Regions from separate parts of the Hoeflea ulvae genome, predicted to be linked through region 2. Evidence: riboswitches for the same ligand, from Rfam matches in the RefSeq annotation. Region 2 holds a riboswitch; the other holds the start of a gene.

Region 1 (15,850 bases), 150 kb from region 2:
CAAGACCGGAGACAGGATCGGCTACACGCTGCTTTGGGGCGAGAACGGGCCAAAACACGCCGATGCCTGGGTCGCCTTCGAGGAGGAGGACGGGGCCACCAAAATCACATTGGGCATGGTGTTCGCTACCGCAGCCGAGTTCCAGGAGGCCAAGGGTTTTGGCGCAGTCGAGCTGGGCCAGCAGACCCTGGGCAAGCTCGCGCGCTTCATTGGAGCCTCGTGACAAACAGTGTGCCCGGGTCAGTCGTGCTGCCGGTCACCCGGTGTTTCGCTTTCGAGCACCGGGTTGCCGGCAGGACGGGGCAGCTTCAGCGCGAAGGCGGTGATGCCGTCCTGGCACTCGACATCAAGGCTGCCATTGTGGGCCCGGGCGATGGATGCGGCGATGAACAGCCCCAGTCCCAGCCCTTCGCTTGTTGCCTTCTGCCCGCGCCGGAAGGGGCGAAAAAGATCGCCGATGAGGTTGTCGGGGATCGGCTCGCCGCGGTTGGAGACCGTGATTGACACTTCACCGCCGGCATCCGTGCCCGTGACGGCGATTGCCGAACCGGGAGTTGCGTGATTGGTGGCGTTCGACAACAGGTTCGAAACCGCCTGGGCAATGCGCGAGGCATCGCAATGTACGGGTCCGTCGAAGCGCAAATCGAGGTCGATCCGGTGCTGCGGCGCTGCCATGCGGATTTCCTCCACCACGTCGTTGATGGCTTGTGCAAGCGGCGCGTCCGGGGTTGCCGCGATGCGGATGCCGCCGCCCAGACGGGATTTGGCATGCATCATGATGTTGTCGATCAGTTCGTTCATGCGGCGCATCGAGGAGCGCATCAGCGGCAGAACCGCTGTGATTTTTCCAGGTTCGGGGTGTCTTTCAAGCTGGCGAAGCCCTGCACCGAATGCAGCGACCGGATTGCGCAGATCGTGACCCAGAACTGCGACAAATTCTTCCTGAATCTGCGCCAGTTCACGCTCTTTTCTGAGCAGCAGTTCCTGAGCGGCCAACTGTTCCTCGTTCTCCAGCGTCTGGCTGATCACGCTGGCAAACATTTCCAGCATGGCGACAACACGCGGATGCTTGACATCGCGCACCTCGGTGTCGATGGCGCATAAAGTACCAAAGAAGCTGCCATCGCTGCGGTAGATCGGGATCGAGGCATAGCTGACAATGCCGAAGTTCATCGCGATGGGGTGGTTCTGATACACATCGTCGGTGGCAACATCATTGAACAGCACCCGCTGTCCGGTGGTGCGGACCGACTGGCAGAAGGTTGACCGGATTTCGATCTCGTCGCCGGAGACAAGGCCGAAATTGACCTCGTCAACGGTACGGCATGCGACCCAGCGGTCGGCCGTCACCCGGGCGACGGCGGCAAAGCGCATATTGGTGGCCAGCATGATGGTTTCCAACACCGTGCCGATCACCTCGCTGCCGGTCATGATGTCTATGTCAGACTGGAAATCATGGTCTCCCGCCAGATAGGCAGCATGGCTTTGAAGAGCTGTGCGCTTTGCTATTTCATTCATCTGGCTCAGTCCTCCGTTGGTTTCGCCCGGGTTCCGGCTTCAGGCCGGCAACGGCCTTCCGGCCGCATCGGCGTCTCAGGCCTGCTTCTGTTCCACCTCTTCGGGCAGTGCATGGCGCTGCATCAGCGGCAGTTGCATCAGCGTGAAGACGATTGACAGCGGCATGTTGCCCCAGACCTTGAAGGTGATCCAGAAGTCGGTGGAGAAATTGCGCCAGATCACCTCGTTGATCAGCGCCATCAGCAGGAAGAACAGGCCCCAGCGGAAAGTCAGGATGCGCCAGCCTTCGGCATCGAGCTTGAAGGCCGAATCGAAGACATAGCCAAGGAAGGATTTCTTGAACAGAAGGCCGCCCAGCAGGATCACGCCGAACATGGTGTTGATGATGGTCGGCTTGACCTTGATGAAGGTCTCGTCCTGCAGCCACAGCGTCAGCGCGCCGAAGATCAGCACGATGACGCCCGACAGCAGCGGCATGATCGGCAGCGTCCGGGTCAGCATCCAGGAGGCCGTCAGCGCAATCGCGGTGGCGATCATGAAACAGGCGGTGCCGACAAAGATCGGACCGCCGATATCGGCCAGGAACGGCACCCGCTCGGAGATCCAGGCGCCCCGGGCATTGGCGAAGAAGAACACCATCAGCGGCCCCAGCTCCAGCACCAGCTTGAGCAGCGGATTGACATGCTTGCGCTGCGGATCGCCCGGATCGCGCTCGAACACATGGATTTCGGTCTCGGCAGCCCCGGCTTCGGGTGGCTTGTTGTTGCCGTGTTCGATGGGGGCGCTCATGTCATGTCTCCGGCCGGTTGTCCGGCAATGGCGGATGCGAAATCGGCCGCCTCAAAGGGTTCGAGATCGTCTACACCCTCGCCGACACCGACGAAATAGACAGGCAATTTATGTTTTGCGGCAATGGCGACGAGGATGCCGCCGCGCGCCGTGCCGTCGAGCTTGGTCATCACCAGTCCGTTGACGCCGGCGACATTCTTGAAGATCTCGACCTGGCCCAGCGCATTCTGGCCGGTGGTGGCATCCAGCGTCAGCAGCACCGTGTGCGGCGCTTCCGGATCCAGCTTGCCGATCACGCGCACCACCTTGGCCAGCTCGTCCATCAGCTCGGTGCGGTTTTGCAGCCGCCCGGCGGTGTCGATGATCAGCACATCGGCGCCGTCGGTGCGCGCGGTCTCGAAGGCCTCATAGGCCAGCCCCGCCGCATCGGCGCCGAGCTTGGTCGAAACCACTTTCGAGCCGGTGCGGTCGCCCCAGATCTTGAGCTGCTCGATCGCCGCGGCGCGGAACGTGTCGCCGGCTGCCAGCATCACCTTCAGCCCGCCGGCGCTGAGCTTTGCAGAGAGCTTGCCGATGGTGGTGGTCTTGCCGGTGCCGTTGACACCGACCACCAGGATCACATGCGGCTTGTGGCTGAGATCGAGCTCCAGCGGCCTGGCCACCGGTTGGAGCACGCGGGTGATCTCGTCGGCCATCACCTTCTGCACTTCCGCCGGTGAAATGTCCTTGCCATAGCGGCTGGCCGACAGCGCATCGGTGATCCGCATCGCGGTCTCGACGCCGAGATCGGCCTGCAGCAGGATATCCTCCAGTTCTTCCAGCGTGTCCTCGTCCAGCTTGCGCTTGGTGAAGATGCCGCTGATCTGGCCGGTGAGCTGGCCCGAGGTGCGCGACAGTCCCTTGCGCAGACGCTGCCACCAGTTGGATTTCTCTTCCTGCACGGGCTCGGGCGCCACAACCGGCTCGCGCGCAGAAACGGTGTCGCGAACCACCACATTGCGCGGCAGCGGCGCCGGTGCCGGCTCCGGTTCGGGCTGGGTTGCGGGCTCTGGTTCCGGCTCGGATTGTGCTGCCGGCTCGGGCTCGGGCTCGGGCTCGGACTGTGCTGCGGGTTCGGGCCCTTCTTCCGGAACCGGTGCGACCGCAGGAGCAGGAGTCTCATCGGGGACCGGCGCAATGGCGGGATCGGCGGTTAGTTCCTCCGGCGCCAGCCCGTCCTCGGGGCCTTCGGCCACGGGCTCGGCATGGACCGGCTGTGCAGGCGTCACTGCAAGCTCGGGCGCAGTTTCGGGCGCGGGCGGGATCTCGCCGTCGGGTGCAGGCGCAATCGCCGGATCGGCGGTGATCTCCTCGGGGGGCAGCCCCTCGTCCGGGGCTTCGGCCGCGGTTTCGGCCGGCTGATCCGGGATTGGCGGTTCGCCGGCATGGTCCTCGTCGGCAGGTGCAGGCGGCGACAGCTCGTCCGCGGGGGCTGTCTCCGGGGTGAACTGCATGGCGCCGTCCTGGGGGAAGGACTGTTCTGGCGCATCTGCGGGTGCCTCTGGGGCAGGCGCCGTCTCGGGCAGGCTCTGTGTTGCTGCCTCCGGTGCCGGTTCGGTCGCGGGATCCGGCACGACTTCCTTGTTCCGCCCGAAGGAGAAAACTTTCTTGATGAAGTTGAGCGCCATGCCTGTCTGCCGTCCTTGCTGGGGTCAGCCCGTGGCGCGGGTCGGGAGAGGGGTCCCGTCGTCCGCTGCCGTGCCAACCAGTTCGCCGGTCAGGTGATCGCCATCCCGTCCGGTCACCCGTATCACCGCCATCTGGCCCCTTGGCGCGTTTGACGCAACCACCGGGGTGAAATTTTCCGTCCGCGCCGTGCCTGAAAACTCGACCAGCACCGAATGCGTGCCGCCCTTTCCGGCCATGTCCGCAAGATGCGCGTCATAGGCCTTGTCGCCATGGGCCCGCAGCCGCGCGGCGCGTTGCTTGATCAGGCCGCGGTCAAGCTGCGGCATCCGTGCCGCCGGGGTTCCCTCCCGCGGCGAATAGGGAAAGACATGCAGAAAGGCAATGCCGCATTCGTCGATGATGTCGAGCGAGCGGGCAAACATCTCTTCCGTCTCGGTCGGAAACCCGGCAATCAGATCGGCGCCGAAGGCAAATCCCGGCCTGAGATCACGCACGGTGCGGCAGAACTTGATCGCATCGTCGCGGCCGTGCCGCCGTTTCATCCGCTTGAGGATCATGTCGTCGCCATGCTGCAGCGACAGGTGCAGATGAGGCATGAAGCGCGGTTCGCTGGCGATCAGATCCATCAGCGTGTCGTCGACCTCGATCGAATCAATCGACGACAGCCTTAGCCGTTTCAGCTCCGGCACCTGCCTGAGAATGGTGGCGGCCAGCGTGCCGAGCTTTGGCTGTCCGGGCAGGTCGGCGCCATAGCTGGTGGCGTCGACCCCGGTAATGACGGCTTCGTCATAGCCATTGTCGACCAGCTTGGCGATCTGCTCGACCACCGCGCCCATCGGCACCGAGCGGGAATTGCCGCGGCCAAAGGGAATCACGCAGAAGGTGCAGCGATGATCGCAGCCGTTCTGCACCTGCACGAAGGCGCGGGCATGGCCGGACACCGCCTCGATCATCTGCGGCGCGGTCTCGCGCACCGACATGATGTCGTTGACGCGGATCTTTTCGCTCTCGGCGACGCCGAAATCCGGCAATTTGCGATAGGTCGAAACCCGGCCCTTGTCGTCATTGCCGATCACCGCGTCGACCTCGGCCATCGCCGCAAAGGTCTCCGGCTCGGTCTGGGCGGCGCAGCCCGACACGACGATGCGGGCATCGGGGTTTTCGCGCCGCGCCCGGCGGATCGATTGCCCGGCCTGGCGCACCGCGTCGGCGGTCACCGCGCAGGTGTTGACCAGAATCGCATTGTTGAGCCCGGCGGTCTCAGCCGCGGTGCGCATGGTCTCGGATTCGAAGGTGTTGAGCCGGCATCCGAATGTCAGGACGCGGACACCGCTCACGCTACCGCCTCTTCAGCCAGCCAGCCGCCGGTTGCGGGATTGACCCGGCCTGAAAATTCCCATTCGGCCGGGCCGGTCATGACCACGTGATTGTTGGCGCGCCAGTCGATCTTCAGCGGCCCGCCGGGCAGGTTGACGGTGACGACGCGGCCGGTGCGGTCGGTGCGCGAGGCCGAGACGGCGGCCGCACAGGCGGCCGAGCCGCAGGCGCGGGTCAGGCCGACGCCGCGCTCCCAGGTTCTCAAATCCATGGTCGACGCATCGATCACCCGGGCAATCGAGATATTGGCGCGTTCGGGAAAGATCGGGTGGTTTTCCAGCAATGGTCCGAAGCGCTCGAGATCATGCGCCCAGACATCGTCCTTGACCCAGAAGATCGCATGCGGATTGCCCATCGACATCACCGAGGGCGAATGCAGCAGCGGCGCGTCAATCGGGCCGATCTGCAATTCGATGCGGGTGGTGTCGAAAAACTCTTCGGCCAGCGGGATCCTGTCCCAGCGGAATTCCGGCACGCCCATGTCGACCGAGATCAGCCCGTCCTCGTGCTCTTCGGCATTGAGAATGCCGGCCAGCGTCTTGAAGGTGAAACTCTTGCGTCCGGTTTCCGATGCCAGCGCCTGCACCACGCATCTTGTGCCGTTGCCGCAGGCCTGGGCGCGGGTGCCGTCGCGGTTGAGAATGTCGATGCGGTAATCGACGCCGTGAATCTCGGTGTCATGGATCGCCATGATCTGGTCAAAGCCGGTGCGTTCGCCGGACGCCAGCGCAATCGCGGCTTCCGCAGTCACGGCATCGCTGCGGCCGCGCATGTCGATGACGACAATGTCGTTGCCCAGTCCGTTCATCTTGGCGAAAGGGACCATCGGTTCCATGCTGCGCATCCGTTGCTGTTGACGGCCTATATGGCAAAAATGCACCGCAATTACCAGTGCGGGGCCACCAGGCTCAGCGCCTAAACGCTCGTGGCGGGCGCTTCCCAGCTTTCGCCGGCATGCAGCGGCCGGAACCGGTCTTTGGCCACGCCTTTTTCGGCCAGCTTGGCATCAAGCACCTCCGCCGGCGCGTCGCGGCCCTCGTCGGTGAGCTGGAAGGTGCCCCAGTGATGGCCCAGCGCAAATTCGGCGCCCGACATCAGAAAGCCGTCAATCGCCTCGTCGGGATTCTGGTGCTGATCCTTCATGAACCAGCGTGGCTCATAGGCGCCAACCGGCAGGATCGCGGCGCGGAACTTGCCGTGCTTTTCGCGGGCGTTCTTGTAGGGCCGGCCCTTGTCGAAGCCGGTGTCGCCGATATGCAGGATCTTGCCACCGGCGGTCTCGATCACAAAGGCCGCCCAGAGCGCCATCGAACGGTCGTTCATGCCGCGCGCCGACCAGTGATGGCAGGGCTCGAAATGGATGGTGGCCGGACCGGATTCGACCGACTGGCCCCAGTCGGCGGTGATCACCCGCATGCTCGGCGTGTGCGCATGGATGATGGCGTCATTGCCCAAGGGCGTGACCACCAGCGGATTGTGCGCCTGTCTGAGCCGCGCCAGTGTGACAAGATCGAGATGGTCGTAATGATTGTGGCTGAGCAGCACCAGGTCGATCTCGGGCAGATCCTCGAATGCAATGCCGGGAGCGGTGACCCGCTTCGGCCCGGCAAAGGAGAGCGGACTGGCGCGGTCGGACCAGACCGGGTCGGTGAGAATATTGAGCCCGGCCGTCTGGATCAGCATGGTGGCGTGACCGACCATGGTGATCTTCAGCGCATCGCCCTCGACCCGGGGGTCGGGCCGTGCCGGGGCAAAGGGGCTGGTGACGGTCGCCGGCCATTTCACCTGGGTGCCGCCGAATTTCCATTTCAGCAGATCGGAAAATCCCTTGGGCGAGGCGCCGTCGGGATTGAAGAACCGCGTCCCGTCGAAATGATCGCTGACCGGACCGGAATGATAGCGGTTGGCATTGCGGGAAAGAGCCATGGAGGTCCCCGATGCGCCAAGGCCGAAAAGGGCGGCAAGCGCGGAAAATTTGAGAAAGGAGCGACGTTTCATGGTTTGAAATATGGGGGCGAGGGCCATGCGGTCAAGGCAGGACGGAATTGACCGGCCCGGATTGCATGGCCGGCGATCACGGACCGGACGAGATCAGCTCGGGCCACGCTTTCAGGAACGCCTGTTTGTTTCTGATCCCGGCGGAGCCCTTTTCGCGTTTTTCATCCTGGTTGAGCCGCGCAAACACCACAGTCCGGTCGCCTTTTTCGGCCCAGCCGACAAACCAGCCCCAGCCGCGCGCCCTGTCGAAGGATCCGTCCGCCTGGCGCGGACAGGCAGCTCCGGTCTTGCCGAAAATCGTCCATCCGCCGGCCGCAGGTGTGGCCTCGACCAGTGCCAAGGTCAGATCACGGGCGGCGGGTTTGACAGGCAGATCGCCATTGACCAGCCCACGCAGGAACGCGATCTGCTCGATCGGTGCAATTTTGAGCGAAGAGCTGATCCAGGCGCGTTCAAGCGCGTTGTTCTTGCCCGGATCGCCGGAGACATCGGCATTTCCGTAGCCGAAAGCCTGCGTGTATCGTTGAAATTCCGCCATGCCCAAGGCAGCCGTGAGCTGCTGGGAGTACCAGACGACAGAAAATTTCATCCAGCGCTGCGGATCGGTGGGCTGGGTCCAGTTTCTCCCGCCCCAGTCAGGATAGCCTGCCTTATAAGGCAGAACCGGTGCATGTGCGCCGGTGAGATAGCCCGACTCAAATCCCATCAGCGCGAGCGGGATCTTGAAGGTCGAGGCGGGGGTGACCCGGGTGCTGCAATCCCCCTGGCTCAGCAACAGCTCTCCGGATTTGGCATCGGCGATGAGGGTGCAGATGGTTCTTGCGCTTACGCCGGAGGCCGACGAGATCAGCAGGATCAGAACCGGGAGGATGTATTTCATGAATTCGGGTCCGGCATGGCAGCAGGTCAGGCTCGGGTGAGAGCTCAGTTCTGACACTGTTTGCGGGCTCCCGCAACGGTGCGGACTGCTTCGGCCTCTAAGCCGGACAGGCAAGATGAACCGACCATGAATGCTGGCTTCAGAAACGGTTCAAGCTCTGCGGGTCATGGTGGGGTCATTGAAGCACACATCACAGGGAGCCACATCATGTTGACGAAATCCATTCTCACCCTCGCCGCCGCCAGCCTGGCAGCCGTCCTCGCCCAGACCCCGGTTCGGGCCGCCGATTCATCGATCAATGCCCGCGATCATCGTGCCACCGTCGAACGCAAGATCCGCGATCACCGGGCGCCGGCGCCGGTCCAGACCCGCGACCACCGCCTCACCAAGCAGGACACCACCCGCGATCACCGCAACGGCCGCAAGAATGAAGTGGTCAAGGTGAGCCGCAAGGATTGCCGCAGCGGTGCCGAGAACCTGCGCCGCTCGGGCTACAGACAGATCAAGATGCTCGACTGCCGCGGAAGCGAATATTCCTACCTGGCCAAGAAGCACCACGCCCTGTTCGGCGCCAAGATGAACGCCTATTCGGGCAAGATGAAGGTGTCCTTCCTTGGAAACGCGCGGTCGCACTGAGACAGGCTTCAGCCCCATGAGGTGATGAAAACCAGACGCGGTGCCGGGAAATCCTTTCCGGCGCCGCGCGATCCTTGTCTGGCCGGTGCCGTCACAAACCATCCTGCAGGCCGCAGCGCGGCGGCGTCGCGGCTTGCCGGCCCGGGTTCAGGGCGGCAAGATTAGGTGGCGGATGACAAAGCTTCGTTAGGAATACTCGCGTATGGCTGGATCAGAAATCCCTGGCTGCGCGGCGGAACCCGCTCTGCCGGAACGCCTTGAGGACCGACGATGAATTATTCGACCCCGACCCTGCTGGTGATCGCACTGCTCGCGATCCTTGTTGTCGGACGAATCATCCGGTCGCCGGTAGCGCCGGGGCGCATAGCCTTCGCGCTGGCGGCGGTGGCGTCGGTCTGGTGGATCGCCATGGTCGTGCTGCGGCTCAACAGTGCGGAACTGTCGGACAAGATCCTCTTCAATCGACTCGCCTGGTTCGGCATCATCGCCACGCCGCTGTTCTGGTCGGCAGGCTTTCTTGATCATGCAGGCTTCAGCCGGGTTACCAGACCCCTGCCAATCGCCCTCATGCTCGTCCTCAGCGCGCTTGCAGGTTTCGCTGCGCTGACGGATGGCTATCACCACTGGATCTACACCGGCATCATCAACACAGAGCGGCCGAGCTTCGCCTATGGATGGCTGTTTTATGCGTTGTTGGGTGGAATGTATCTGTGCATGCTGATGGCCTGCCTGCTGTCGATTTCGCAGCTGAAACGGGCGTCTCGTCTGCACAGGCGCCAGATGATTGCGCTCCTGGTCGCAACATGTGTGCCCTGGGCATGCAATGCGGCTTTCGTCCTGTTCGAATTCCGGCTCTTCAACGATGACCCTACGCCATTTGCCTTCAGCGCGACCGTGATGGCCGTCCTGTTTGCGCATCATCGCGGAAAGCTGTTCATCGCACCGCCGATTGCGCGAGACATCATCTTCCAGATCCTGCCGGATCCGATCGTGGTGCTGGAGCCAAGCGGCCTGGTTCTCGAGGTCAATCCGGCGGCAGAGAAACTGACAGGATTCAGCGCTGAAACCGTGGGGACAAAACTCCCGTCATCCAATCCGCTGATGCAATTCCTCGCAGCAAACGCACAGAGGGAGAGCAGAAAGCCCCTCGTTCATTTCACCGCCATGGGGAAGATTTTCGAGGTGTCCATCCAGCCGCTGGAACCATGGGGCCGGCAAGGCAGTGTCATGATCGTGTTGCGCGACGTCACCGCCCGCGAAGCCGCGCAGAAAGAACTCTCCGATGCCGGGCAGGCGCTGAAGCTTCGTCTTGAAGAAAACCTGCGTCTGCAGCAAAAGCTGGAACAGCAGGCATTTCACGACCATCTGACCGGGCTTTTCAATCGCCGCCACGCCAGCACCGTCATCCCGCCGGTGCTGTCGGGTGCGAGCGGACAGGAACCGGTGTCGTTGATCATCGTGGATCTGGACTATTTCAAGCAGGTCAATGACCGCTACGGGCACGATGTCGGCGACAAGGTCCTGGCGTCCTTTGCCACGATCCTCAGCGACAGCTTGAACGACTCGGAAATGGCGTTCCGCCATGGCGGTGAGGAATTCCTCATCGTGTTGCCGGACACGAGCCGCGACCAGGCGCTGGCGCGATGCGCACAGTGGCGGCATGAATATGCCACCCGGACCATTGCCGAGCTGGAGGACGCCTTGTCCTTTTCGGCCGGAATTGCAGTCGCTCCCGAAGCCGGAACGTCGCTGGCCGCATGCTCAAAGGCGGCGGACATCGCTCTGTACCGGTCCAAGATTTCCGGGCGCAACAATGACACCGTCTGGGGAGAGCATCTCGACGGAATGGCGCGGGAAGGGTCCGTTGGCAAGGGCCCTGCGGGAGGCCACGACATGCCCGTGGTTCCGGCAGATCGCAAGGCAGCGTTGCCCTGATCCATCCGAGTTGCAACTGGATGTCCGCGCTCGCGCTCTGTCATGATCCCGTCGGACGGGACCGCTGACCTTTCCTGTCAGTGGTTCCAAGACCGCCAAAAAAATCTGCAGGGAGGGCGGCAAAACCCTTGCATTTGCATGCAAATCCTGTTGAATGCGCCTCACCACAGGGGTGCCGCGTAGAGCCGCGGCTGAGATGTGGGCGCCAAGCCCACGTACCCTCGAAGCTGATCTGGATAATGCCAGCGTAGCAAGGAGGAACCAAGATGTTCGCAGGCGCGCAAATCTCCCTTTACCCCATGACCGACGGGTTCGTCGACGTGATCCTGTCGTCGCTCTCGGCGCTCGATCCGTATCGCGAGCGGCTCAGGATCGAGACCGATGATATCTCGACGCTGATTGTCGGCCCGCCGGAAGTGCTGTTTCCGGCCCTGCGCGATCTCTATGTCGCCGCCGCCGCTTCCCGGCATCATGTCGTGCTTCGCGCCACGCTGTCGCGCGGATGCCCCGGCGAACCCGATGATCCGATCTGCCAGACCGGAGCGCTGGCCAATCCCTCCGAGCCGCTTGCAAGCCGCCAGGCCGGGGCACTGGCCGCCTTGGCTGAAGCGCCCGAGACCGGCGAGACCGCCCGGGCGCAGTTCTCGCTCTACGTCATGGGTGCCGGCGACCACATGGCCGAGATCATGGGCTGCATCGACTTTCTCAAATCAAGCGGCTGTTTCGACCGGTCGAAGAATTTTTGCACAAGGCTGACCGGCGATTCCGGCCCGGTGTTTGCCACGCTGCAGGAGGCCTTCTGCCGCTTCGGTCCACCTGCGGGCCATGTCACCATTGATCTGACGGTTTCCGCCAACAGCCCTTCGATCAGCTGATCCCATGGCTCAGTTTCCGTCCGGTGCTCCGGCGGCAAGGCTTGTCCAGGGTCTGCCGGCCATTCTAAGCGTGCTTTCCGCGCTTTGCCTGTGGGAGATCTATGTCCGGGTCTCGGGCATCTCGCCGCTGGTGTTGCCCGCGCCCTCGCGGGTGGCGGGCCAGATCGTCGCCAATCGCGACATGCTCTGGGCCAACACGCTACCGACGCTGCAGGCAACGCTGATCGGCTTCGCATTCTCGGTCTCGGTGGCCATCGCGCTGTCGTTGCTGATCGATTTCACCCCGAAGCTCAGACGGGCGCTGTTTCCGGTGTTCGTCATCAGCCAGACCCTGCCGCTGGTGGCGATCGCGCCGCTGGTGGTGCTGTGGTTCGGTTTCGGGCTGACGCCGAAGATCCTGCTGGTGGCGCTGGTCACCTTCTTCCCGATGCTGGTGGCGCTGGTTGATGGCTACGACTCCACCGAGCCCGACATCGAGGCGCTGCTCGGCTCGATGGGCGCCTCGCGGTGGAGCATTTTCCGCCGCGCCCGCTTTCCCTCGGCGATGCCCTATTTCTTCGCGGGCCTGCGGATCTCGATCACCTATGCGGTGGTGGCGGCGATATTTGCCGAATATGTCGGCGCCCGCGCCGGTCTCGGCATCGTCATTCTCAACGCCAAGAACAGTTTTCGCCCGGACCTGATGCTGGCCGCCGTGGTGATCAGTTCGTTGCTGACGCTGGTGCTGTTCGGCGCCACGGCGCTATTGCAACGCATCGTGCTGGGCTGGCGCCATGCGGGAGCTGCGCCATGAGCGCGCCCGGCAATGCCATTGCGCTGGAGCTCGATTCAGTCTCGCTGACCCTGGGCGCCACCGCGGTGCTCGACGACATCTCGCTGCATGTGGCCAAAGGCGAGTTCGTCTCGATCCTCGGGCCGTCCGGATGCGGCAAGTCCAGCCTGTTCCGGCTGCTCACCGGTGCTTTGTCTGCGGATCGCGGCAGCATCAGCGTCAATGGCGCGCCGTTGTCCTCAAAGCCCGAAGCCTTCGCCTTCATGCCGCAGCGCGACGCGCTGATGCCGTGGCGGCGGATCATCGACAATGTCATTCTCGGGCTGGAAGTCCAGGGCATGGATCGGACTGAGGCGTGCGCCAGGGTGCTGCCGCTGTTTGCGGCCTTCGGGCTTGACGGTTTCGAGCAGCATTATCCGGCGCAACTTTCGGGCGGCATGCGCCAGCGCGCGGCATTGTTGCGCACCATCGTGCAGAACCGCGCCGTGCAATTGCTCGACGAACCCTTCGGCGCGCTCGATGCGCTGACCCGGGCGGAGATGCAGGGCTGGTTCGAGCGCCGCTGGAGCCAGGCGCAGTGGACCACATTGCTGGTCACCCATGATGTGCGCGAGGCAGTGGCGCTGTCGGACCGGATCTATGTGTTCTCGCGTCGGCCCGCCCGGATCATCGCCGAATTCACCGTGCCCGGCCCCCGTCCCCGCCTCGGCCACGCGCCTTCGGCCGAAGCCGTCCAGCTCGAAGCCCAACTGCTCGACACCCTTCTCACCCAAACCGGAGACTGACCATGAAACATGTTCTCACAGCCCTCGCCCTGCTCATTGCCCTGCCGGCGCAGGCCGCGGAAAAGCTCACCGTTGCGCTCGACTGGACGCCCAACACCAACCATGTCGGGCTCTATGTCGCCCAGGCCAAAGGCTGGTTCACCGAGGCCGGTCTCGATGTCGAAATCCTGCCCTATACGGACACCTCGTCGGGCACGCTGGTGTCGACCGGTGTCGCCCAGTTCGGAATCCTGAGCGCCGTCGGCTTCCACAGCCAGCGCGCCATGGGTGCTGACATGACCGCGGTGATGGCGGTGGTGCAGCACGAGACCGGACGGCTGGTGTTCAATGGCGAGCGCGACGACATCCAGCGTCCCGCCGATCTTGATGGAAAGATCTATGCAGGCTTCGGCAGCGCCTGGGAAAACGCGCTGATCTCCTCGATCATCAAGCATGATGGCGGCGAGGGCACATTCGACACGGTAACGCTCGGCACCTCGGCCTATGAAGCGCTCGCCAATGGCTCGGTGGATTTCACGCTGGAAGTCAGCACCTGGGAGGGTGTGAATTCCGTGCTGCTTGGCCGGCCACAACGCGCCTTCAGCTATGCCGATTACGGCGTGCCGGACCAGCACACCACCTTTCTGGGCGGCAACGCCACCTGGCTTGCGGCTAACACGGCAACCGCCGGTGCTTTCGTCAAGGCGGCGCAGCGCGGCTATGGCTTCGCCGCGGAAAACCCGCAGGCCGCCGCCGACATGCTGATCGCCGAAACCGGCGGCATGCTGTCCAATCCCGAGCTGGTCCACGCCTCGATGCAGGCCCTGGTCGATGGCGGCTTCCTCAAGGATGAAGGCGAAGCCGTCGGGCTGATCGATCCGGCGCTGGTCACCGGCATCACCGGCTTCCTGTTTTCCGCCGGGATCCTGCGTGACGCCAATGGCGATGTGCTCGAGACGATGCCGGACGTGTCGTCCTGGACCACCAACGCCTATCTGGCCCACTAGAAACAAGACCGGCCGGGACCGTGGCACGGATCCCGACCGGTCCCGGCCGCGCCGGCTGCAAAACAGGTTGACCCCTGCTGGCGGCCATGCAACCCAAGTCGCAGGCCTGCACGGGCATGCCGCAATGGGGACCGGATCGATGTCGACTGACCTGATCATGCTTTTTGCCATTCTGATCGTCCTGTTCGGCATGCTGGTCTGGGGCCGCATCCGCTATGATCTGGTTGCCTTCGTGGCGCTGCTGGTCACGGTGATGGCCGGCCTGATCGAGCCAGATGAGGCCTTTCACGGCTTTGGCCACCCCGCCGTTGTCATCATCGCGCTGGTGCTGATCGTCTCGCGCGGGCTGATGAATTCCGGCGCGGTCGAATTCATCGCCCGTTTCGTCACCAGCCCCGACCGCGCGCTTCCGGTGCATATCGGCATCATGGCGGTGGCCGGCGCCGTCCTGTCGGCGATCATCAACAATGTCGCAGCGCTTGCGCTGTTGATGTCGCTCGACATGGACGCGGCGCGCAAGGCCAAGCGGGCGGTGTCGCTGACGCTGATGCCCTTGTCCTTCGGCACCATTCTGGGCGGCATGATCACATTGATCGGCACACCGCCCAATATCGTGATTGCGCAATACCGCCAGGATGTGCTGGGCCAACCGTTTTCGATGTTCGATTTCGCCCCCGTCGGGCTTGCCGTGGCCATCACCGGCATCGCCTATGTCGCCTTCATCGGCTGGCGGCTGATCCCGGCCCGCGCCGACGCGATGTCGCTGGAAGGCGACGCCGGACTCTATGTCGCCGAAGCGCATGTCAAGGAAGGCTCCAAATCCATCGGCCTGTCGGTGGGCGAACTCTACCCGCTGGCCGACGAGAACGATGTCTCCATTCTGGGCCTTGCCCGGCAGGGCAAGCGGCTGCCCGGCTTTTCCCAGGCGCGCGAGATCCGTGAAGGCGATTTCCTGGTGCTGGAGGGCGATCCGAAACAGATCGAGGCCTTCATGGGCGCGGCCGAACTCAACACCATCGGCACCGAGGAACATGGCGGGCTGATGGGCAAGTCACTGAGCCTGGTCGAGGCCATCGTGCCCGAGGAGGCCAGCGTGGTCGGCCGCACCATGCTGGGGCTGCGGCTGATCCAGCGCCACGGCGTCACGTTGCTGGGGATCTCGCGGCAGGGCCGCAGGTTTCGCGAGCGGGTGGGCCATCTGCCGATCAAGGCCGGCGACCTGCTGCTGTTGATCGGACCCGACAAGAACATCGCCGCCGCCAGCCAGTGGCTCGGCGTGCTGCCGCTCGAAAACCGCCGGCTCGAGGTGCTGCAGCGGACCAAGGCGCTCTCTGCCATCTCCATCTTCGCCGCGGCAATCGCTCTGTCGGTGCTGGGCATCACCTCGCTCGCCATCGCGCTCGGGCTCTGCGTCGTTGCCTATCTGGGCCTGGGTATCATCGGCGGGCGCGACTTTTACGCGCTGATCCAGTGGAAGGTGATCGTGCTGCTGGCGTGCCTGATTCCTGTCGCGGCAGCCCTGGAGGAAACCGGCGGCAGCCAGCTGATTGCCAATCTGATCGTCACCCAGACCGCCAATCTGCCGGCCTGGGGCGTGCTGGCGGTGTTGATGATCATCACCATGACCCTGT
Region 2 (15,850 bases):
GATGGGATAATCCAGGCTGGCTTCCTGCATCCACCGCTTGTGGCCGGCAATGATGCGCGGTGTCGGCAGGCCCCCGGACTGTCAGCCGCCGCGCTGCCGCGCCATAAAGGCCAGGCGTTCGAACAGGTGCACATCCTGCTCGTTTTTCAGCAGCGCTCCGTGCAATTTCGGCAGAGCATTCTTGGCATCCCCGCGCAGGCTTTCCGGCTCGACATCGTCGGACACCAGGAGCCGGATCCAGTCGAGCGCTTCCGAGGTCGAGGGCTTCTTCTTCAGCCCTGCGGTCTCACGGATGGCGTAGAACTGGGTCAGCGCCTCGCGCACCAGGGTCTGCTTGATGCCCGGATAATGCACATCGACAATCCGCTGCAGCGTATCCATGTCGGGAAAGCGGATATAGTGGAAGAAACAGCGGCGCAGAAAGGCGTCCGGCAATTCCTTCTCGTTGTTCGACGTGATGATGACGATCGGCCGCTGACGGGCCTGGATGGTTTCGCCGGTCTCGTAGACAAAGAACTCCATCCGGTCGAGTTCCTGCAGCAGGTCGTTGGGGAACTCGATATCGGCCTTGTCGATCTCGTCGATCAGCAGCACCGTCTTCCTGTCGGCCGCAAAGGCTTCCCACAGCTTGCCGCGGCGAATGTAATTGGCCACGTCATTGACCCGCTCGTCGCCGAGCTGGCTGTCGCGCAGCCGGCTCACCGCGTCATATTCATAGAGCCCCTGCTGCGCCTTGGTGGTCGATTTCACCGACCATTCAATCAGGTCGAGCCCGAGCGATTCGGCGATCTGGCGAGCCAGTTCGGTCTTGCCGGTACCCGGTTCGCCCTTGACCAGCAAGGGCCGCTCAAGCCGGATTGCCGCATTGACCGCGACTGTGAGATCCTTTTCCGCGACATAGGTCGACGTGCCTTCAAACTGCATATGCCCTCCATGCGCCGCAATTCCGGCGGCTTGGTTCGATAGCTTTCTCAACACCATACTCCGGCGCGGGACGCAAGCCGCAAGGCCGGAGGGTTTGCGTCAGATCAAGGCGTTGTCACCCCTGGCGGGACAGGATGCAGCTGAACTTGCCCGCCGCATCAACCGGAGAACATTATGACGCTTTATCACATTCACCTTGTCATGGCCCGCAACAAGGAATTTCCCGAAGGCAACGTCAACCGCGGCTACGACATCCATGCGCCGCTCGATGCCGATGGTCATCTCGACAAGGCGGCCTGGGAGAAATCGCCGGCGTCATGCACGGTGGTGCGCTTCTGGGACGGCGAGCGCTCCGAGCTGGGCTACCTCACCCATCATCCCAAGGGCGGCTGGGCATTCGACTATGACCCCGCCGACGAGAGCGACGACGAAACCGGCTACCGGCTGTCCAACCATGTCTTCAAGACCGGCGAATATATTTCGGTCCGTGACCATGGCGCCGACGAGCTGCACACCTTCGTCATCGCGTCGGTGACAAAGGCCGACTGAAGCAGCAATTTTCAAGCTCACGCCATTGCGCTCGGATGATCACATCCGGGGCGCAGTGGCCGGCAGAACTTCAGCGCCGATTCAGCTTCCCTCGATGCCCTCGCGCAGCATCTCGAGCTCCAGCCATTCGCCTTCCATCTTCGCGATCTCGTCCTTGAGCGCGTCATGGGCCTTGGCGCGGGCGGCAAAACCATCCGGGTTCTTGGCAAACATCGCGGGATCGGCCATCTCGGTCTCGATTTTCGCCAGCTTGGCCTGCGCTTCCTCGATCTTCACCGGCAGCGTTTCCAGAGCGAATTTCTGCTTGAAGGAAAGCTTGCGCGCGGACTCCTTGCCTGCAGCCTGAGCCTTCGGCGCCGCTGCGGGACGGCTCGCCGCGTCCTGGGCGGACCGTGCCTTCTTCTCGCGCGCCTCGGCGCCGCGCTGGGCCAGCATGTCGGAATAGCCGCCCGCATAGGCGATCCAGCGTCCGTCCGGATCCTTGGGATCGGCCGGCGCCAGCGTCGAGGTCACAGTGCGGTCGAGAAAATCACGGTCATGGCTGACCAGGATCACCGTGCCGGGATAGGAGGTGACGACCTCCTGCAACAGATCCAGCGTCTCCATGTCGAGGTCGTTTGTCGGCTCATCAAGGATCAGCAGGTTGGATGGCTGCGACAGTATCCTTGCCAGCACCAGCCGGGCTTTTTCGCCGCCCGAGAGCTTGCGGATCGGGGTCCGCGCCTGCTCCGGCTGGAACAGGAAATCCTTCATGTAGCCGGTGACATGCTTGGCCTCGCCATTGATGATCAGGCTGTCGCCGCGACCATCGGTGAGATAATGCGCCAGCGTTTCCTCCGGGTTGAGCACCTCGCGGCGCTGGTCAAGCACGGCAATGTCGAGCTTGGAGCCATGCCGGACAAAACCGGTATCCGGCTCAAGTTCGCCGATCAGCATTTTCAGAAGCGTGGTCTTGCCCGCGCCGTTGGGACCGACAATGCCGATGCAGTCACCGCGATTGATCCGCATCGAGAAGTCGCGCACCACCGGCATGTCGCCATAGGTCTTGCTGATGCCTTCGGCCTCGATCACCAGCTTGCCGGAATCGCGGCTTTCGGCGACCTGGGCATTGATCCGGCCCTGCGGGCCCTTGTGGCCGCGATGCTCGGCGCGCATGGTCTTGAGATCCGAAAGCCGGCGCATGTTGCGCTTGCGCCGCGCGGTCACGCCGTAGCGCAGCCAGTGCTCCTCGCGCTCGATCTGCCGTCCAAGTTTGTGCTGCTCGAGCTCTTCGGCTTCCAGCGTCTGGTCGCGCCAGGCCTCGAAATGCTCGAAACCGCGGTCGAGCCGCAGCGACTTGCCCCGGTCCAGCCACATCGTCGCGCGGCTGACGCGCTCGAGAAAGCGCCGGTCATGCGAAATCACCAGCAGCGCGCCGCGGCTGCGTGACAGCTCGTCTTCCAGCCATTCGATCGTTGGCAGGTCGAGATGGTTGGTCGGCTCGTCGAGAAGCAGGATGTCGGGTTCCGGCGCCAGCACACGCGCCAACGCAGCGCGCCGCGCCTCGCCGCCCGACAGGGTCTGCGGGTCGGCCTCGCCATCAAGGCCGAGATGCTCAAGCAGGTAATTGACCCGGTGCACATCGTCATTGGGCCCGAGCCCTGCCTCGGCATAGGCCTGGACGGTGGCAAAGCCTTCGAAATCCGGCGCCTGCGGCAGGTAGCGGATGGTCGAGGAAGGATGCCGGAAGATCTCGCCCGATTGCGGCTCGACCTGGCCGGCGGCAATCTTCAGAAGCGTCGACTTGCCCGAGCCGTTGCGGCCGACAAGGCAGATCCGGTCTCCCGGCTCCACCTGCATGTGGACGCCGTCCAGCAGCGGCGCGCCGCCAAAGGAAAGCGCGATATCATCTAGTTTCAGAATGGGAGGCGCCATGATCAGGCTCCTGAAAAATCATGAGGGCGGGCGACGACAAGCGCGCGCCCGGAAAGGAGGCTGGCGGTCATCCGACCCTCAGCCACATTCGAAATGGTGCGGGATGCGCCAAATGCAATATCGGCGGCATCGAGCGGGTATTTGACGCCGGACAGGCTGAGCCCTCCGAGCGCGGTGAACGCAATCACCGAAAACAGCGATCCGGCCGGCAAGTCCAGTTCGAGACTGCCCGGCAGAAGCGGCACGGCCTCCTCCACGCCCGAGGTCAGCACCACATCCAACCCGCGCTCGGCAAGCGTGACCGCCTGCAGCAGATGCGACAGGGCGTGGTCGGTACGGTCGCCGCCAAAGGCGCCGACCAGCACCAGCCGCTGTGCGCCGCGGTCGATCGCCTGTTCAATGGCAAGTTCGCCATCGGTGAAATTCTTCTCGGCGGCAAATGGCAACCGCTGTGTGGCGGCGAAGGCCTCGGTCAGCTCTGGCGAGGTCGAATCGAAATCGCCGACCCACAATTCCGGCGTGAGCCCGAGCGCCGGGGCATGCGCCATGCCGCCATCCGCCGCGATCGCGCGCGCGCCGTCGATCAGCGCCCGGACGCGGTCGTCAATTTCAAGCGCCCCGCCAAGCAGGATTGCAAATGTCGAAACAGGTGTCATGGCGCAAGCCAATAGCAGCTTTGCGCGCACTTGCCAGCGTCTGGAAGAAATTCTATGTCTTGTCTCGCTCTAACGGGGTGCCTGGCGTTTTCGCCGGGCTGAGAGGCCGGATGGCCAACCCGAAGAACCTGATCCGGTTTGTACCGGCGGAGGGATTAGACGTGCTCATCGCGCCTATTCCTGTTTTTTTGATCAAAAGGAGGCGCGAACAATGCGCAAATTTCGACTTGCCCCGCTTGCCCTGGCAGCTCTTGTGCCGATTCTCTCCCAGCCTGCGGCCGCTGCCGACAGGACGCTGACCATCTACACCTATGAGAGCTTCACCGCCGAATGGGGCCCCGGCCCAAAGATCGAAGCCGCCTTTGAAGCCGATTGCGGCTGCGACCTCAAATGGGTCGGCGTTGCCGACGGTGTCGCACTGTTGAACCGCCTCAAGCTCGAGGGCGACAAGGCCGAAGCCGGCATCGTGCTCGGACTCGACACCAATCTGGTCGAGGAAGCCAAGGCCACCTCACTGTTCGAGGCCCATGGTCTGGAGACCGGCGCCGTCTCGGTTCCGGGCGGCTACAGCGATGATGTCTTCATCCCCTATGATTACGGCCATTTCGCCGTGATCTATGACACCGAGGCGGTCGACACTCCGCCGGCCAGCCTCAAGGAACTGGTCGAGGGCGATCCGCAGCAGAAAATCGTCATTCAGGATCCGCGCACCTCGACACCCGGACTGGGGCTGCTGCTCTGGATGAAATCGGTCTATGGCGATGACGCCGCGGCGGCCTGGGAGACGCTGAGCAAGCGGGTGCTGACCGTCACGCCCGGCTGGTCGGAATCCTACGGCCTGTTTACCTCGGGCGAAGCGCCGATGGTGCTGTCCTATACCACCTCGCCGGCCTACCACATGGTCGCCGAGGAAACCGACCGCTACCAGGCCGCTGAATTTGCCGAAGGCCATTATCTGCAGATCGAGGTCGCAGGCCTGCTCGCCAATGCGCCGGACAAGGACCTGGCAAGGCAGTTCCTCGGCTTCATGATGACGCCGGGCTTTCAGAACGAGATTCCGACCAACAACTGGATGCTACCGGCAGCCCCGGTCAGCATCGAGCTGCCGGACGCTTTCGCAAAGCTGGTCTCGCCGCAAAAGACATTCCTCTACGGCTCCGCTGAGGTGGCTGAGAACCGCGCCGCCTGGATCGAGGAATGGCTCGGCGCCATGAGCCGGTGATCCTGACCTGATGCTGACCAGGGCCGAACATCGCGCCGCACGGGCAAGCGGCCTTGCCGCCTTGCTCGCTGTCGGCCTGGCCCTGGCCATCCCCGTCTCCGTGCTTCTGCTGCACGGCGCGGCGACGGGTCTCACATCCACGCAAGCCGATTACCTGCTGCGGATCACCCGCTTCACGCTGATGCAGGCCGGCCTGTCGACCGCGCTCAGCCTGTTGGTTGCCATTCCCCTGGCCCGCGCGCTGGCCCGCCGCCCCGCATTCTTCGGGCGGCGCTGGCTTGTCAGCCTGTTCGCGGTGCCGCTCGGCCTGCCGCCGCTGGTCGCAGCCCTCGGTCTGATCGAGGTCTGGGGCCGCAATGGCGTCGTCAACAAGGGGCTGGGGTTTCTGGGCGCCGAGACCCCGTTCTCGATCTATGGCCTCGGCGGCATCCTGCTCGCCCATGTGTTTTTCAACCTGCCGCTGGCCGTGCGCTTCATTCTGCCCGCGCTCGAGCGCCTGCCATCCGAATACTGGAAGACCGCCGCTAATCTTGGCATGGGCGGCTTCAGCCTGTTCCGGCTGATCGAATGGCCGGCCATGCGCCGCTCGGCGGCTGGTGCTGCCGGATTGGTGTTCATGCTCTGCGCAACCTCCTTCACCCTTGTCCTGGTGCTCGGCGGCGGCCCGGCGGCCACCACGCTGGAAGTGGCCATCTACCAGGCGCTGCGGTTTGATTTCGATCCCGGCCGCGCGGTGCTGCTGGCAGCGATCCAGATCGGCCTGACCCTCGCGGTGATGCTGGGGCTGAAGCTGATCTCCGCCCCCTCCGAGGCGGGCAGCACCTCGGGTGGACGCACCAGCCGCCCCGATGCCCCCGGCGGACTCCGGGCACTTCCCGACGCGATGCTGATCGGGCTGGCCGGCCTGTTTGTCTCTGCGCCGATGCTGGCGGTGGTGATCTCCGGACTGGCCGCGGACCTTGGCCGCCTTCTCGCCGATCCCCTGTTCTGGCGGGCGGCAGTGACAAGTCTGCTGATCGGCCTGGCCGCCGCCATGCTTGCCGTGCTGCTCGCCAGTCTCCTGGTTCGGGCGCGCTATTCGGCCGATGATGCGCCTGCCTCGCCGGCGCTGGGCCTGCTGTCGGGCCTGTCGGGCGCGGCCGGATCGCTGACCCTGCTGGTGCCGCCGGTCGTGCTTGGCGCCGGCTGGTTCCTGATGCTGGGCGGCGGGGTCGGCCAATTGCTGGCGCCGCTGAGCGTCATTGTCACGGTCAATGCGCTGATGGCGTTGCCCTTTGTCATGCGGGTGATCGAGCCCGCCCATCGCAGCGCCATGGAACGCAATTCCCGCCTGGCGCTGTCCCTGGGCATCACCGGTGTCTCCCGGCTACGGCAGATCGACATTCCGGCGCTGGTGCTGCCGCTGACCACGGGCTTTGTTTTCGCCGTCGCCCTGTCGCTGGGCGATCTGGGCGCCATCGCCCTGTTTGGCAGCGACCGCATCATCACCTTGCCTTGGTTGCTCTACCAGAAACTCGGCAGCTACCGCACCGACGACGCCGCAGGGCTGGCGCTGCTGCTCGGAGGCCTTACCATGGGGCTAATGCTGGCCGCCGACCGGCTCGGCAACCGCAACGGAAACAAGGCCCGATGACACAGCAGCCCGCAATTGCCTTCGAGGCCGTCACCTATGGCATCGGCGAACTCAGCGCCGAATTCAGCTTCAGCCGCCAGGCCGGCAGTGTCACCGCCATTCTCGGCGCGTCCGGCGCCGGCAAGTCCACGCTGCTCAATCTCGCCGCCGGGTTCCTTGCTCCGAGCAGCGGCCGGATCCTGCTCAACGGAGCGCTGATGAATGAGCTGCCGCCATCCGAGCGCAGCGTCTCAATGGTGTTTCAGGACAACAACCTGTTTGCCCATCTCGACATCCGCACCAATGTCGGACTGGGACTCAATCCCGCTTTGCGGCTGTCCACCTCCGAATGGGCCAGCGTCGAGGCCGCGCTCGACCGGGTCGGCCTGGCTGGCTTCGGCCGTCGCAAGCCCGGTTCGCTGTCGGGCGGCGAGCGGCAGCGGGTGGCGCTGGCCCGCGCCTTTGTCCGCCGCCAGCCGCTGCTGCTGCTCGACGAGCCCTTTGACGGCCTTGGCCCGGGACTTGGCGCCGATATGCTCAACCTGATGCTGGAGATCAGGGCCGATGTCGGGGCCACCGTGTTGATGGTCACCCACGACCCGGACGAGGCCCGCACCGCCGCCGATGAAATCCTGTTCATCTCCCGGGGCCGGATCGCCGCGGACGCGCCAGCGGAGGGATTTTTCGAACGCCAGGACCTGCCGGAGCTTGTAACCTATCTCGGCAGTACACCCGGCGATTGAAACCTTGCCACAATTTCGACGCGAGCGTTTGGCACTGGAGAACCGCCGCGAAGTCAGATAGACCGTGAGCCATCGCCCGGCTTGCGACACCAAGCCTCCGTACCGGCGTGACAACGATCGAGCGTATAACCGGACCATGGCCAAGATCGCAGCCCCCCATTCCCGCAAGGCAGCCCCAGGCAGACCACTGTCCTCGCTCGCGATCGCCGTGCTGGGCGCAGCCCTGCTGCTGTCGGGCTGCCAGACGCTGGGTGTCGACGTCTATGAGCCCACCGTCAGCCCCTCGGATTCGCCGCAGACTGCCGAAAAGGCCGGCGCCTCCGACCCGCGCACGCGCATCGGTGCCAATGAGCACCCGCGCATCATCGCCAGCTATGGCGGCGAATTTCGCGACGCCAAGACCGAGCGCCTGGTCGCACGCATTGTCGGCGCGCTGACGCTGGTGTCGGAAAATCCGAGCCAGGCCTACCGCATCACCGTGCTCAATTCGCCCGCGGTCAACGCCTTCGCCCTGCCCGGCGGCTATCTCTATGTCACCCGCGGCCTGTTGGCGCTGGCCAATGACGCGTCCGAAGTGGCGGCGGTGCTGTCGCACGAGATGGCGCATGTCACCGCCAATCACGGCCTCGAGCGGCAGCGCCGCGAAAGGGAGGTCGAGATCGCCGGCCAGGTGGCGGAAGAACTCTTTGCCAATTCCATTGCCGGACGCCAGGCGGTCGCGCGCAACAAGCTGTCGCTGGCCGCGTTCTCGCGCAACCAGGAACTGCAGGCGGACGTGATCGGGGTCAGGATGCTCGGTGAAGCCGGTTATGATCCCTATGCGGCGCCGCGGTTCCTCGAATCGATGAACGCCAACCAGCAGTTTGGCGCCGTCGATCCCGACGCCGATGTCAGCCTCGACTTCCTGGCCAGCCACCCCAATCCGCCGCAGCGGATCGATCTCGCCCGCAGCCACGCCCGCGCCTTCGGCCCGGAAGGCGTCGGCGATCGCGGCCGCGATTATTATCTTGATGGTATTGACGGTCTGCTGTTCGGCGACAGTCCCAATGAAGGCTATGTTCGCGGCACGGAATTCCTGCACCCGGTGCTCGGCATCCGTTTCTCGGTGCCCAACGGCTTCCGCATAGACAACAATGCGGCCGCCGTGGTGGCAACCGGCCCGGGTGATCTGGCAATCCGCTTTGACGGGGTGACCGACGCCAGCCGCCGCTCGCTGGCGCAATATATGGCCAGCGGCTGGGTCACCGGACTTGATGAAGGCTCAATCCGCGAGACCAGGGTCGGCGGCCTGCCGGCAGCAACGGCACGGGCCAGCGCCGACCAGTGGGATTTCGACATCACCGTCATCCGCCTGAAAGACCGGATCTACCGGTTTCTGACCGCGGCGCCGCGCAACAGCACAGATCTCGAGCGTATCGCATCGGCGGTCCGGGCCAGCTTCAAGAAGATGTCGGCAAGCGAAATCAAGGCGCTGGAGCCGTTGCGCATCCGCGTGGTCACCGTCGGTCAGGGCGACACGGTGGCGTCCCTGTCGGCCCGGATGCGCGGCGTCGAGCGCAGGACGGAGCTGTTCCGCCTGCTTAACGCCATCGCCCCGGGCGCGAGCCTCACGCCGGGGCAAAGGGTCAAGATCGTCACTGACAGATAAGTCGCTGCCGGCGGGTGATCACATGCTGGCGATTTCAGGTGTCCGGGTGGTCAGCACCATGCGCAGCTTTTCCAGCGCCCGGTTCTCGATCTGACGTACACGTTCCTTGGAGATTCCCAGCACCTCGCCGAGGGATTCGAGCGTGGCACCGTCTTCGGCCAGCCGGCGTTCGCGGATGATCCGCAATTCGCGCGGGTTGAGCGTATCGAGCGCGTCGCTGAGCCAGATATGGCGGCGCTCTTCGTCGATGATCGTCGACACCTGCTCGTCCGGCAATGGCTCATCGCTCTTGAGAAAGTCCATCCGCTCCGAGGACGCGCCCGACTCGCCGTCAGACATCGGCGCGTTGAGCGAGGAATCCGAGCCTGACAGGCGCGCATCCATCACCGCCACATCCTTGGCGTGAACGCCCAATGTATTGGCGATACGTGAATGCATGGCGCTTTCGGTGAGCGCCGGATCGTCCTGGGCAAGCCGCATCCGCAACCGGCGCAGGTTGAAGAACAGCGATTTCTGTGCGGAACTGGTGCCGCCGCGCACGATCGACCAGTTGCGCAGCACATAATCCTGGATAGACGCCCTTATCCACCAGGTGGCATAGGTGGAAAAGCGCACCTCGCGTTCCGGATCGAACCGGGCCGCGGCTTCGAGAAGCCCGACATGGCCTTCCTGGATCAGGTCGCTCATCGGCAGCCCGTAATTGCGGAACTTGGCCGCCATCGAGATCACCAGCCGCATATGCGCCATGGTGATGCTGTGCAGCGCGTCCTGATCCTTGTTATCCTTCCAGCGGACCGCCAGATCATGCTCCTCATCACGTTCGAGATAGGGAGCAGCCATCGCGGCACGAACCATTTGCCGGTTTGCAGTGATCGCTTTCGTGGCCATGTCACCCTCCTGTGATTGTCGCAGTGTTGCCTGACTCTACGCATCAACACCCGGTTTGGTTCATCAAGCCGGGTAAAATAGCTGTGAAGCCCGCTCACCGGGTTGCGATTGCGGCTCCACCCCGCTCCCTGCCGGGCCGGCAAATCGGCGGATTTCCGCTGGGGCTGGGCGCAGTGCGCAAGGCACAAAAAAGCCCGGGCACGCTGGGCGGCCCGGGCTTTTGTCAGGGTCTCTCAGAGACAGGCTGTCAGGCAGCTTCTTCCTGCGCGCCTTCTTCTTCACCGGATTTGCCGCGCTTCGGGCCCTTGTTGAGGTTTACCTCGATCAAGCGCACCGACTCGGTGTCCGACATCTTGTTGACAGCGGCAAGTTCGCGCGCCATCCGGTCAAGCGCAGCCTCATAGAGCTGACGCTCGGAATAGGACTGCTCCGGCTGGTTCTCGGCGCGATACAGATCACGCACCACTTCCGCGATCGAAATCAGATCGCCGGAATTGATTTTCGCATCATATTCCTGCGCCCGGCGCGACCACATGGTCCGCTTGACCCGTGCACGGCCCTGAACGACCTTGAGCGCGCGCTCGACGAAATCCGTTTCGGACAATTTACGCATGCCGATGGTCGACGCCTTGGCGACCGGCACCTTGAGGCGCATCTTGTCTTTTTCGAAATCAATCACAAACAATTCAAGCTTGTGTCCTGCAACTTCCTGCTCTTCGATGGCGACAATCTGCCCGACGCCATGGGCGGGATAGACAATCGATTCACCGGTCTTGAAACCCTGTCTCTGCGACGGTTTTTTCTGCTGGGTTGTCATGCGTTTTCAAAACTCCCTGTTACGGAAACGGACACTGGCAGCCGGGCATGGGTTGCCCGGACAGGTCCTGCGAAAGCCGGGGGCATTCGCACTGACTGCGCCATTCAAGGGCGATAGAAGGCAAATTTCGCAACAAATATCTCGCGGAACGTGACTGCCCGGCAGTATTGCACTGCAAGGAAAGAGAGGCCGCTGTAAGGGACGTTTGCTTCCGTTTTTGCTTCTTGTTTCGCCCAGACGGCGCCTTGAAGATGTCAGTAATGCTATGTGTACCACAAAATATGGGGTAAATCAATGATTTGCGCCAGCGGCTGCGGACAGGGCACCGGAATCGCGCCATGGTTTGCACAAGCAAGCAGCAGTGCAACCGCCGGAATGCTGCGATGCGTCACGAAATTTCGCTGCATCGCGGCAGTTTCCAGGCGGAACCCAGAGGCTGGCCCGGCCGCTTGTGGTCACCTGCGCCACTACCGGCCCGGGCAGATCAAGCCACCCCCGCACTGTCGCAAAGCACAAGATCAGTCGCCTTCGCCAGGCTCCGGCGAGAAGTATTTCTCGAACTTGCCTTCTTCGCCATCGAACTTCTTGGCGTCTTCCGGGGCATCCCGCTTGATGGTGATGTTGGGCCATTTGTCGGCATATTCGGTGTTGACCTCGAGCCATTTCTCCAGCCCCGGCTCGGTGTCCGGCTTGATCGCCTCTGCCGGGCACTCGGGCTCGCACACGCCGCAGTCGATGCATTCGTCAGGATGGATGACCAGCATGTTGTCACCCTCGTAGAAGCAGTCCACAGGGCAGACTTCAACGCAGTCCATATATTTGCAGCGAATGCAATTGTCAGTCACCACATAGGTCATACGTCTCTCCTGAAGCTTCATGCATGGGGCGCACGGGCGGTTTCATGTCGACCGAAACATCATGCATCATTTTCGAGCGGTGCAGCCGTCCTCGCCGGTCCGGACGGGCCCGCGGCGCTGCATCAAACAACGGCGGTGAGGTACCGGCTTTACCGCCACTTTGCAAGACATCTGGTTTCGCCATGGCGTCGCACCCGGATCGTGCCGAACCAAGCTCGCGGCAGCCGGCACAATTTGCGCATGTCTTTGCCCCAACAGGTGCCGGTCAAGACAAAATCATGCGCCATCATCCGGCTTGTTGAATTGATCTATTTTTCGCCTGTCCCGCTTGGTCGGCCGGCCGGCACCGGGCTCCCGTGCCGCCGGGACGATCGGCGCCTGTCCGGCTTCAGCAGGTTTGGGAGTGAGGTCCTCATACAGAAGCTGCGCTTCCGGCGCCGGGCCGCGGCGCTGGCCGCAACCCAGGATCTTCAGCACCACGATGCGCCGCTCGAACGAGATGGTCAGCACGTCGCCCGGCTTGATCAGGAAACTGGCCTGATCGATCTTCTCGCGATTGACCCTGACATTGCCGCTGCTGACAAATTTGCCGGCCAGGGTTCTGGACTTGATGGTGCGCGCGAAAAACAGCCATTTGTCTATCCGCTGTCGCGCCGGCTGGTCCACCAGGGTAAGGCCTATTTCTTGAGCTTGTCGCGCAACGCCGCCAGGGCAGCGAAGGGCGAATCAGGATCGATCGGCCGCTCCTTGCGCTGCGGCCGGTCGGTCCGGTTGCCGCGATGGGCATCATCTGCCTTGCCCGACCCGGCTTCGCCGGACCTGCCCCTGCCGGGACCGCCCTTGCCCGGTGCGCCCTTGCCATGCTGGGGCTTGCCGGAATGGCCGGGTTTGCCGCGGCGTCCCTTGCCGGGCCGCGCGTCAGCTTCGCCGCCACCCTCGCCTGCCGGCTTGGCGTCGGAACGGGGATTTCGATTGCCGCCGTCACGCCGGCCACGGCCCTCGCCGGGCGCCTGGCGCGGACCGCGCTGGCCATCCTGCCGGCCGCCGGGCCGCCACAACAGCACCGGACGCAGCGCCTCGGCATCGGCATCCTCGGCGGATGCCTCCGCTTTCGGCTCTTCAGCCGCTGTCACGGCCGCCGGAGCCGGATCCGCAGATGCCGGTTCATTCGCTTCGACCGGGGCATCGGCCACGGGTTGCGCAGACTGGCCGGCGGTGTCTTCGGGCGCGGCAGACTCTGCCGCTGCTTCGCCCGGAGCCTCCGCTTCGGCCGGCGACGCGGAATCAGCCGGTGCGGCTGCGGCATCGTCCCCGGCCGCAGCGGCCGCCAGCTTGTTCGGGCGATCAGCGGCAGTGCGCGAGACCACGACTTCGACCACGGGTCCGCTACCGGTCGCAGCACCGGTCTCGGCCTGCGCGGCGTCGAGCCCGGCAATATGGGTCTGCGCCTCCTCGGCGGGCACGGCATCGGCACGATAGCCCAGTCCCTTGAGGATTTCCTCGATGTCGTCCTGGGTGGCGCCGAGAATCGACAGCATGCCGGTGGTGGTGATGAAGCGGCGGCCATCATAGGCAGCTTCCGGGCGTGCGCCCTGGGCGCCGGGCTTCCACTGCAGCGCGGGGCGGATCAGATCGGCCAGCCGCTCCAAAATGTCGATGCGCACGGCGCGCTTACCCAGAAACCGGAACCCGGCAAGGCGGTAGAATTCACGGTCGATCTCGGGATCGGTCGCCACCGAGGTGCGCCCGGCAGCCAGCAGCGGCGTCACGTCGCCATAGCCGGGCTTGGTGAAGCCGTCATTGACCAGCGCCCACAGCAGCGTCACCAGCTCGGCAGGCGCGGGCTTGAGCAGCGCCGGCATGAAGATGTGATAGGCGCCGAACCGGATACCGTATTTGCGCAGGCTGGCGCGCGCTGCCTGGTCGAGATCCTTGATCATCTCCGAGACATCGCGGCGGAACAGGACGCCCAGGCTTTCGGCCAGACGGAACGCCAGTCCGCGCGACAGGCCGTCAAGGTCCTCGGCGCGGGTCAGGTCGTCGAGCGGCTTGAGCACGGTGGCGATGTGGTGATTGACGAAACGATCGATCCGCGCAGCAACGAAATCGCGCGCGCCGCCGGTCAGTTGCTCGTCGGCAAGCAGGATCGATCGCGGCTTGAGAATATGGTCGCCTGCAACCAGGCGCGCCACGGGATCGCCCATCCAGCGCACCGTGCCGTCCGATCCGATGGCGAAGTCGGAATTGCCCGACGCATGCAAGCGGGCCGCCCGCGCCTCGAATTCGAGGCCAAGCGCTTTCTGCGCGGCGGCGATCACCGCCTTGGCGTCCGGCCCATCTGCCGAGGCATCGGCCATGAACCGGAATCCGGCCAATTGTCCAATATGGTGGCCTTCAACAAAGACATCACCGTTTACACTGATTTCAGCTTCGAGCATCGCGTTCTCTCTCAGGCGCTTCATGAGCACAGATGTCCTGCGGTCAACGAAGCGTTTCGTCAACCTTTCATGCAACGCATCGGACAATCGATCTTCGATTTCGCGCGTCTTTTCCTGCCAGTGTGTCGGATCGGCAAGCCATTCAGGTCTGTTGGAAACATAAGTCCAGGTCCGGATCTGTGAAATCCGGGCGGATAAAGTGTCGATTTCACCATCGGTGGAATCGGTTCTGCGCACCTGTTCGGCCAGAAAATCCTCATTGACCGATCCGGTGCGGATCAAATCCCGGTAGATCGTGGCGATCAGATCCGAGTGCTGCGCCGGCGCGATCCGCCGGTAATCCGGCAGCGAACAGACGTCCCACAGCGTGGCGACGTTTTTCGGCGTGCTGGCCAGGTCGCGCACCTCGAAATCATTGACCAGATGCTCCAGCGCGCGCTGGTCGACGGCCGGAAGCGCCCGGGTCAGGCCCTGGACCGCAGGAATTTGCTCGAGGCTGGCCTGCAGCATCTGCAGACTGGAAAAATCGAGCTGCTTGGAACGCCATTGCAGGATCTTGATCGGTTCGAACACATGGCTTTCCAGCCGTTGCACCAGATCCTCCGGCAAAGGCTGCACCTGACCGGTGACGCCGAAGGTGCCGTCACGCAGATGCCGCCCGGCCCGGCCGGCGATCTGGCCGAATTCGGAGGCGGTCAGTTGCCTGTAGGAATGACCGTCGAATTTCCGGTCCTGCGCGAAGGCGACGTGGTCGACATCGAGATTGAGCCCCATGCCGATGGCGTCGGTGGCCACCAGATAGTCGACATCGCCATTCTGGTAGAGCTCGACCTGGGCGTTGCGGGTGCGCGGGCTCAGCGCCCCGAGCACCACTGCGGCACCGCCGCGCTGGCGCCGCACCAGTTCGGCAATGGCATAGACCTCATCGGCCGAGAACGCCACGATCGCGGTTCGCCGTGGCAGCCGGGTGATCTTCTTCGAGCCGGCATAATGCAGCTCCGACAGCCGCGGCCGCTCGACAATGGTGATGCCGGGCAGCAATTGCTCAAGGATCCCGCGCGCCGTGGCGGAGCCCAGCAGCAAGGTCTCCTCGCGGCCGCGCAGCGACAGGATCCGGTCGGTGAAGACATGCCCGCGCTCGAGATCGCCGGCGATCTGGACTTCATCGATGGCGACAAAGGCGGCGGTGGTTTCCTGCGGCATCGCCTCGACCGTGCAGACCGAATAGCGCGCGCCCGGCGGCGTGATCTTTTCCTCGCCGGTGACCAGCGACACGTGGTTCACACCCACCTTGTCGACCATGCGGCCATAGACCTCGCGCGCCAGCAGCCGCAGCGGCAGCCCGATCACCCCGGACGAGTGCGCCGCCATGCGCTCGATGGCATAGTGGGTCTTGCCGGTATTGGTCGGGCCCAGCACGGCAGTGACGCCACGCCCGGACAGGATCAAAGATTTTGGAGGATGGCTGCGCAAAGCGGGCATAAGTGTCCGTATCAAACTCAAGACGGCTGTTATCTAACACATCAGAGCAGCGTAAACAGGGCAAATCTCAAAGACTGCCAATGCGCGCAATTTAACACCT

What was found. A riboswitch is a leader RNA that binds a small molecule or an ion and turns the genes downstream of it on or off. The one in region 2 is predicted to bind thiamine pyrophosphate.
Region 1: linked by a shared signal. The riboswitch ahead of OEG82_RS01370 (YkoF family thiamine/hydroxymethylpyrimidine-binding protein) and the one ahead of thiB (thiamine ABC transporter substrate binding subunit) in region 2 are both predicted to bind thiamine pyrophosphate.

Annotation. Positions count from the first base shown of each region.
Region 1 covers NZ_JAOVZQ010000001.1:260,511-276,360, reverse strand. Annotated here, with positions in the region: gene OEG82_RS01420 (SRPBCC family protein) at 1-223, shown strand, start outside; gene OEG82_RS01415 (GAF domain-containing sensor histidine kinase) at 241-1,518, opposite strand; gene OEG82_RS01410 (septation protein A) at 1,594-2,307, opposite strand; gene ftsY (signal recognition particle-docking protein FtsY) at 2,304-3,974, opposite strand; gene mtaB (tRNA (N(6)-L-threonylcarbamoyladenosine(37)-C(2))-methylthiotransferase MtaB) at 3,999-5,312, opposite strand; gene dapF (diaminopimelate epimerase) at 5,309-6,187, opposite strand; gene OEG82_RS01390 (MBL fold metallo-hydrolase) at 6,268-7,350, opposite strand; gene blaOXA (class D beta-lactamase) at 7,427-8,230, opposite strand; gene OEG82_RS01380 (hypothetical protein) at 8,438-8,866, shown strand; gene OEG82_RS01375 (diguanylate cyclase) at 9,137-10,801, shown strand; TPP riboswitch at 10,960-11,073, shown strand; gene OEG82_RS01370 (YkoF family thiamine/hydroxymethylpyrimidine-binding protein) at 11,068-11,676, shown strand; gene OEG82_RS01365 (ABC transporter permease) at 11,681-12,469, shown strand; gene OEG82_RS01360 (ABC transporter ATP-binding protein) at 12,466-13,233, shown strand; gene OEG82_RS01355 (ABC transporter substrate-binding protein) at 13,236-14,219, shown strand; gene OEG82_RS01350 (SLC13 family permease) at 14,359-15,850, shown strand, end outside.
Region 2 covers NZ_JAOVZQ010000001.1:115,024-130,873, forward strand. Annotated here, with positions in the region: gene OEG82_RS00590 (AAA family ATPase) at 82-924, opposite strand; gene OEG82_RS00595 (hypothetical protein) at 1,099-1,473, shown strand; gene OEG82_RS00600 (ABC-F family ATP-binding cassette domain-containing protein) at 1,555-3,387, opposite strand; gene OEG82_RS00605 (thiamine diphosphokinase) at 3,390-4,043, opposite strand; TPP riboswitch at 4,107-4,215, shown strand; gene thiB (thiamine ABC transporter substrate binding subunit) at 4,255-5,265, shown strand; gene thiP (thiamine/thiamine pyrophosphate ABC transporter permease) at 5,276-6,898, shown strand; gene OEG82_RS00620 (thiamine ABC transporter ATP-binding protein) at 6,895-7,620, shown strand; gene OEG82_RS00625 (M48 family metalloprotease) at 7,757-9,268, shown strand; gene OEG82_RS00630 (RNA polymerase factor sigma-32) at 9,287-10,156, opposite strand; gene OEG82_RS00635 (CarD family transcriptional regulator) at 10,404-10,973, opposite strand; gene fdxA (ferredoxin FdxA) at 11,492-11,830, opposite strand; gene OEG82_RS00645 (RNA-binding S4 domain-containing protein) at 12,107-12,496, opposite strand; gene OEG82_RS00650 (helicase-related protein) at 12,508-15,750, opposite strand.